DNA from 2 places in the Paenibacillus sp. J31R98 genome. Region 1 is predicted to be linked to the other one. Evidence: predicted binding sites of a transcription regulator. Region 1 holds the regulator's gene; the other holds the start of a gene.
What was found. Region 1 encodes CtsR, which represses protease genes until heat stress. Its sites were predicted from a motif close to ATGGTCAATAAAGGTCAAACA; they were not measured.

Region 1 (4,035 bases):
GCGGCGGATCAGCCGATGGGCAGTGTCGATTTCGATATGACACCGCCGCCGGAGCGTGAAGGAGATGCGGTAGAGGCGCTGACGGAAGAGAAAGTCCAGCGGCATAACGCTCGATTGGAGGAGGGAACCAGTTGCCGAGCGACGTACGAGGGGACGTTCCTAGGCGAGCAGGATACTGCTGCGTTGGCGGAAGAGACAGGCTTGTCACTCGAGCGGGTTTGGAGCGTGCTGCAGAAAGCGCGGGGCAACAGCAAGGAGATCGCGGCTTTCTTGCGCGAACAATCGGGCTCATACGGCGACTGGACGCTTCGACTGTTAGAAACGCTCGAAGACAAGGACTTGATCGACACATTCCGCCCAGCGCTTGAAGATCACTTGATCGGCGCTCTCGCCGTTCGCGGAACGCTGAACGAGGATGAGTTCGTCGATTACGTGCTCTGCCCGCGGGTGCTGCATGAAATGATCGTTCCGTATCGTCAAAAGCTTCGCGAGGCGTTCCCGGCAGAGGAATCGGATCAGTTCCGCGCCAATCCATCCGTTCTGGTCCGTCATCTTCAGCAGGGCTTCGGCGTCTGGACGGATCTGCCGAACCTGTCGGGTAGGGGGAATCCGCTCGGCACCTTCGAGATGAAGCTCGGCGATCCGCAGTCGCTCGATATTATGTTCGTTGCGATCTGCCGCAGTCTGGGCATTCCGGCGCGACTGCAGCCAAGCGAACAACACGCGCAGTATTTGCTTGATGGAAGCTGGACGGACGCGGCGATTACAGCAAATGCATCGCAGCAGCGGGAGCCGAACACGCGCGGGCAGCTGCAGCTAATCAAGGACGCTGCCGCTTCGCAAGATACGCCGGATGCGTCTTATATGGAGAACTTCACCTTCGCGCGGCTGGAGGGCGGTGTCTACAAGACGCTTGTGTATCCGTATGCGAAGAAGGATGTTTATGAAGAGCCCTTCGAAGTGGAGCCCGGGGATTACAGGCTGACAACTGGCATTCGTCTGAAAGACGGCACGGTGCGAGTGCGTCTGACGTACTTCACTGTAACGGCTGGAGCAACGACGGAATTGCCGCTTACATTCCGTGAGGCCATGGTCGATATTCCGGTATTGGGCACATTCGATCGCAATAGAGAGATTGCCCAGCTTGACGGCAGATCCGCATCGCTAGCGGAGCTGCTTGAAACAGGCGGCGCAATTGCGGCTTGGATCGAGCCGGAACGGGAGCCGACCAAGCATCTGTTCCGCGAGCTGAGCGAGCTGGCTGAACCGCTGAATCAACTGGGGATTCCGATCGTGCTGCTAATTGGCGATGCAGAGTGGACTGCTTCTTTTGATCCGGCGGACTATCCTAAGCTGCCTTCGCGCACTGTATTTGTTCGGGATACGAGCCGCGCCGCTCTGCCGGACTTGATCGTCCACACGCCGGCGAACGAAGCGGGTTACCCGCATTTGTTCGTCTTGGACACTAAGGACCAGATCCGCTACACGGCATCCGGCTACAAGATCGGAACCGGCAAAGAAACGCTGCAAACGTTGGCGAGCCTTAAACATCAAGCATAGATAGTCAACACGAAACGGTCTCGTTCCTGCATGCCAAGGAAGGAGGCCGTTTTTTTGTGAAACTGCACTGGAAGCTAGGAGTATAAATGGACCGAATCCGCCCAAGATAGTAAGGGGCATACCGTGAATGTAAAGGGTGGCAATGCACTTGACCTTTTGGCAATTTTGCGTATAATAAAGTTAAAGTCAAAGAAAGTCAAAGTCAATTTGACTAAAAACTTTGACGATTCCAACAATCGGCTGTTTAAGCCTTAAGTTTGTTGTAAGGGCATCATAGGGAGGTTGGCGAAATGCGCAACATTTCCGATCTCATCGAGCAGTACCTCAAGCATATGCTAAAGGAAAGCCCTGGCGGCGCTGTTGAACTGCAGCGCAACGATTTGGCAGACCGGTTCTCTTGTGTCCCGTCCCAAATCAATTACGTCATCAGTACGCGGTTCACGCTGGAGAAGGGTTATCTGGTAGAGAGCAAGCGCGGCGGCGGCGGGTATATCCGCATTCAGCGCGTGGAGCTGCCTACGTTGTCGGCCCTCCAACAGCATCTCGCCGAAACAATCGGCGATCAAGTGGATCAGGATACGGCAGAAGGAATTGTGTATCAGCTGGAGGAAGGGAAGCATATCTCAAGGCGCGAAGCGAATTTGCTCCGGGCGGCGATGTCCCGCGACACCATTGCTGTGAAGCTTCCACTGCGTGACGAAATTCGGGCCAGATTACTCCGGGCGATGCTGATTACACTGCTCGTGAAGTAAGCTGCGCAGCCTTGCAAGAGGAGGGATAGTGCGGAATGCTTTGTCAGGAATGTGACAAGAAGCCGGCTACGCTTCATTTTACGAAAATTGTGAATGGCGAGAAGACGGAGTTCCATATTTGTGAATCGTGCGCACGTGAACGGGGGGAAGGAATCCCGGGCACAGCGAACGGATTCTCGATCCACAGCTTGTTGTCCGGACTTCTGGACTTCGAGCCGGTCGGCAGCATGAACGCGCTTGGCGCAAAGCCGGCGCAGCAGCTTCGCTGCGACAATTGCGGTCTGACCTATACACAATTTAGTAAGATGGGCCGGTTCGGCTGCAGTAATTGTTACACCCAGTTTGGAAGCAAATTGGATCCGATTCTGAAGCGGGTTCACGGCAATACGACACATGTCGGTAAAATTCCAAAGCGCACAGGTGTTCAAATTCAGCTCAAACGGGAAATCGAAGAGCTTAAAACGGATTTGAACATGCGAATCGAGCAGCAGGAGTTTGAGACCGCTGCTGAGCTACGTGACCGGATTCGGGAGCTGGAGCGCAAAATAGCCGATGTTTAGACACGGTTAGGATGGTGAAATGAAACGATGTCGAAGCGGTCTTATGTAGAAGAAGCGCTAAGCGACTGGATGAAGGGCAACGGCCCGGACACGGATGTTGTCATCAGCAGCCGGATCCGCATTGCCCGTAATTTATCGGGTCATCCGTTTCCGATGCTTGCGACCTCACAGCAGGCGCAGGACGTCATGAAGCAGCTCATCGATGTTGCTGAAACTGGCCGATTAGACAGCGTCGGATCGTTCGAAACGATTGAGCTCTCCGAGTTAAGCGAGTTAGAGCGCAGAGTTCTCGTGGAGAAACATTTGATCAGTCCGAGCTTGGCGAATGAATCGCGCTGCGGTGCGGTGATGCTTAGCGAGAACGAGTCGGTTAGCATTATGGTGAACGAAGAGGATCACTTGCGGATTCAATGCTTGTATCCCGGCTTTCAGATTAAGGAAGCATGGACGGTGGCGAGCCGCATTGACGATATTTTTGAAGAAGTCACTGATTATGCGTTCGATGAACGAAGAGGCTACTTAACGAGCTGTCCGACCAATGTCGGAACGGGCATTCGCTCTTCAGTGATGATGCATCTGCCGGGGCTCGTGCTTACGCAGCAGATCAATCGGATTCTGTCAGCCATCCAGCAAGTGGGGCTAGCGGTTCGGGGGATTTATGGCGAGGGCAGCGAAGCGCTCGGAAACTTGTTTCAAATCTCGAATCAGATTACGCTTGGTCAGTCCGAGGGGGAAATCATCGAGAATCTGCATAGCGTCGCGCGTCAAATTATCGAGCACGAGAGAGCGGCACGCCAGCGTCTGCTGGAGGAGTCGCGAGTGCGCCTGGAGGATCGGGTGCTCCGTTCTTATGGTACGTTGTCGCATGCGATGATTATGGATTCGAAGGAAGCGGCTCAGCGGCTTTCCGATGTAAGGCTCGGTATTGATTTAGGCCTGGTTCAAGAAGTGTCACCTCAGGTAATGAATGAGATGATGGTATTAACGCAGCCGGGCTTTCTCCAACAGGTGTTTCGTGAGAAAATGACGCCTGAACAGCGAGACATCCGGCGAGCGGAACTTATACGCAAGCAGTTGAACAGTGAAACTGATCATGGGGGTGTATGAACATGATGTTTGGAAGATTTACCGAAAGGGCACAGAAGGTGCTCGCATTAGCGCAG
Region 2 (4,035 bases), on a different contig from region 1:
AGCAAGGAAGAGTTAGAGAACCAATAAGATCGGCTGCGATCACATGAAGAAGCTCCCTTGCGGGGGTTTTTTCTTTTTTCGGAACAATTTTCCGTTCAGCCCGCAACAAACATTCAGCTCGCAGCGTCTGAATAGACAGAATCGCATTTAAGAAGAAAAGGGGCTGCGAGAATCATGATGTGGAATCGGAAATGGGTGCTTGTGCCTGTGTTGGCACTGGCAGTAGGAGTTGGAACGGTGTTTGGAGCAGCGGGACACAATGGCAATGAAGTGTATGCAGTAGACAACGCAGCAATTGTACAGAAGAGCACGATTACGGTAGCGGGTACAGGCAAGCTGCAGGTTACACCTGACGTTGCTTATGTAAACGTTGCCGTGGAGACGCGTGCAACAGCGGCGAAGGATGCGCAAGCGCAGAACGCGAATCAGTTTGCCGGCTTAAAGAAAGTGCTGTTCACAACGTACAAGATGGCAGAGAAAGATGTGAAGACGACAGGCTTCTACGTTCAACCGGAATATACCTACGACCAGAAGACAGGCGAAAGCAAAGTCAAAGGTTATGTAGCGACGCACAGCGTTCAAATTACGACGCGTAATCTGGATGGCATCGGCCAGCTGCTGGATGCACTGTCTACATCGGGCGCTAACCGTGTAGATGGCGTTCAGTTCGATACGGAGAAACAAGACCAGTACGAGCTTGGGGCGCTGGATAAAGCAATGGCGAATGCGAGAGCGAAGGCAGATACGCTTGCGAAGGCAGCAGGCAAGCAAGTGAAGGAAGTTATCTCGATCTCGCAAAACAATGTGAATTCCGGCCCGATCTACTACGGTCAAGGCGGAATGGCGTCGGCAGACAGCGCGATGTCGAACGCAAAAGCGCCAACGAGTGTAGAAACAGGCGTTATTAATGTCTCGACCGACATTACTGTCGTGTATGAGATGCAATAAGCGGATATGAAACAGAAAAGGCAGGCCATTCTCCTTAAGGAGAGCGGCCTGCCTTTATTAAGTTGAATTACGCTTATGCCAGCGTCTTGTGTTCGTTGTTGGTCGTCAAGCCTCGCTGCTCGATGGCATGTTCAATAAGGGCAATGAATTCTTCGGACAAGCGCATTGCAATGGCTTCGTGGTAGACTTCAATCAGATGGGTATCGCTAAGCGGTCGCAGCAGGAGTGACTTGTCCTGTATCGGCAAGAATAGATTCTGTGTATCTCCAGCAGTCGAATGTGCAAAGCCCGGCTCATAGGCAGGTGTGTACTGTGCGTATGCGCTTACCGCATCGCCTGACCGAATAAAATTTCGCACGCTTGCGAATGGATTCGTAAGTTTCATGCGTGTGCAACTCCGATATTATAGATTTCCAAAGCATAGCCTAAGGGACGGTGGATATGGAATCATTTAGTACATAGTAACATGATTTTTAGAGCCAGTCCGCACCGATTCAGCGCGTTAAATGACTGTTGACATAACTACTAATTTATGATAATTAATAGCAATTGCATCAACGAATGTAATGAAATTAACGGACTTAATGAACGTAATGAACCTAATGAATAAAGCAAAGAGCGAACTTCCCTGGTGAGGGAAGTTCGCTCTTTCACATGGTACATCATTAAGTTGGTTAGACTTTCTGGATTACATCTTCTCAATTACTTTATCAACGAGGCCGTATGCAGCAGCTTCAGCAGCTGACATGAAGTAATCGCGGTCTGTATCGCGCTCGATCTTCTCAAGCGGCTGACCTGTGTTCGCGGATAGAATTCCGTTCAGCGTATCGCGAGTCTTCAAGATATGCTTCGCGCGAATCTCGATATCGCTTGCTTGGCCTTGCGCACCGCCGAGCGGTTGATGAATCATCACTTCGCTGTTAGGCAGTGCATAACGCTTGCCTTTGGCGCCTGCCGCGAGCAGGAACGCGCCCATCGAAGCGGCCATACCGACACAGATCGTCGACACTTGCGGTTTAATGAAGTGCATTGTATCAAAAATAGCGAGACCAGCGGATACCGAACCGCCAGGGCTGTTAATGTAAAGTGAGATGTCCTTGTCCGGATCATCGGCTGCTAGGAACAACAGCTGTGCGATAATGGAGTTTGCGACCATATCGTTGACCGGTGTGCCGAGGAAAACAATTCGATCCTTCAGCAAACGGGAGTAGATGTCGTAAGCACGTTCGCCGCGGTTGTTCTGTTCAATAACCATTGGTACGAAATTCATCATTTCCATCGTAAGACCTCCTTAGGGAACATGGATTAAAATTGGTGAGCTGTGTATTCATCATAACGGATAGATCAGGAAAAGTCAAAGATGGTCAGAGTGGCGCAAAAGTCAGTCAATTTCGCGAGGAAACAAGGTTACTTTGCTGCAGAATTGGAGATGCTGTATGAGGTGCAGGGCAGGGCGTACGTGCAAGTACAATGCAAGAAGGACCCTCCGATTATCGGAAGGTCCTTTGTTATGAAAGCATATGTTGCGTATTTGTAAATGGCGCGCCCGCGAGGAATTGAACCTCGATCTCAGGCTCCGGAGGCCTACGTCATATCCATTGGACCACGGGCGCGAATTGTGACAGCGAAGATAAGTATATGTGATTGCACATAGAAATGCAAGTGCTTGCAGGAAATTAAATTTTCAGAAATCGTCACAGTAAACGTTTTCACCGGGCAAAGTGATCTTGCCCCTGCCTGAAGTTTGGAGTACAATAAACGTGGGACTTAAAAAGTGCAGCCGGGACATAACGCGTCCACGTACTTGTCCCCGTGAATCGCGCTCTACTCGTAACAGGAGTTGATGTTGAAGGATGCAATCTCTCATCGAAATACAGCAGCAACTTCTGCCGGACTTGCTCGTTGTGATGAGAAAACGGTACCTCATACTCCGCCAGGTAATGCTCTCGGATATGATCGGCCGGCGCACATTAGCAGCATCATTGGATATGACAGAGCGTGTGCTCCGAGCGGAGACCGATTTCTTGAAAGCCCAAGGGCTTCTTATGATTGATACGGCAGGCATGCGCATCAGCGAAGCCGGGAAGCGACTGCTGGAGGATATGGAGCCGTTCTACAAAGCGATGTTTGGCTTGTCGGAGCTGGAAGAGCGAATCCGCCATTATTTTGGGCTGAAACAAGTTGTTATTGTCTCCGGCGATTCCGATTCATCCCCGCATACGAAGCGGGAGCTTGGCAAAGCCGGCTGTGCCGTGCTAAGTAAGGCGATGAAGCAGAATGACGTCATAGCTGTAACAGGCGGCTCGACGATGGCGCAGGTTGCGAATCAGCTGACGACACAAACGCCGTTCAAGGGTAATTGGTTCGTACCGGCTAGAGGCGGACTTGGCGAAAGCCTTGATTATCAAGCGAACACCATCGCCTCGACAATGGCGAAACGAACCGGCGCACAGTACCGAATGCTCCATGTACCGGACCATCTAGGCGAGGATGCTTATACATCCTTGATGCAAGAACCGAACGTGAGGGAGATTGTGGAAGTGATCCGCAGTAGCCGCATCGTCATACACGGGATCGGGGACGCTATGGTTATGGCGCGGCGCAGACGCGTAGACGCTACTGTAGTGGAAGCCATGCATGCGGAAGGCGCGCTTGCGGAATCGTTCGGCTACTATTTCGATAGAAATGGTGCCGTTGTTCACAAGATGCTAACCGCTGGCCTCAGACTTGAGGATATTATGGCAACAGAAGTCGTCATCGCTATCGCAGGCGGCCGCAGCAAAGGCGAAGCTATCGCAGCGGTCATGCATTTCGGGAACGACGATGTGCTCGTCACGGATGAAGCTGCAGCGCTTGAGATTGCTGCAATCATCGACAAGGAACAACAAGAAGCGAAGTGAATCACAAGCAAGTGATCTTGACGAAAGCGGCTTGCTTCAAGCGGCTGATACTCGTCTTGAGATAAATGAAATTATGTCTAGGAGGAATTTACAATGGTAAAAGTTGGTATTAACGGATTTGGTCGTATCGGTCGTAACGTGTTCCGCGCAGCTCTGAATAACCCGAATGTTGAAGTGGTGGCTGTTA

Region 2: clpP (ATP-dependent Clp endopeptidase proteolytic subunit ClpP) is a predicted target of CtsR. The motif match lies at 2,289-2,309, and genes of this name have one in related genera.

Annotation. Positions count from the first base shown of each region.
Region 1 covers NZ_JBWDNO010000013.1:59,037-63,071, reverse strand. The annotation lists gene AC0YNX_RS29920 (transglutaminase domain-containing protein) at 1-1,560, shown strand, start outside; gene AC0YNX_RS29915 (CtsR family transcriptional regulator) at 1,851-2,312, shown strand; gene AC0YNX_RS29910 (UvrB/UvrC motif-containing protein) at 2,348-2,872, shown strand; gene AC0YNX_RS29905 (protein arginine kinase) at 2,900-3,979, shown strand; gene AC0YNX_RS29900 (ATP-dependent Clp protease ATP-binding subunit) at 3,982-4,035, shown strand, end outside.
Region 2 covers NZ_JBWDNO010000003.1:609,458-613,492, reverse strand. The annotation lists gene AC0YNX_RS16325 (HPr family phosphocarrier protein) at 1-27, shown strand, start outside; gene AC0YNX_RS16320 (SIMPL domain-containing protein) at 175-948, shown strand; gene sda (sporulation histidine kinase inhibitor Sda) at 1,022-1,333, opposite strand; gene clpP (ATP-dependent Clp endopeptidase proteolytic subunit ClpP) at 1,637-2,218, opposite strand; tRNA gene AC0YNX_RS16305 (tRNA-Arg) at 2,487-2,561, opposite strand; gene AC0YNX_RS16300 (sugar-binding transcriptional regulator) at 2,802-3,848, shown strand; gene gap (type I glyceraldehyde-3-phosphate dehydrogenase) at 3,942-4,035, shown strand, end outside.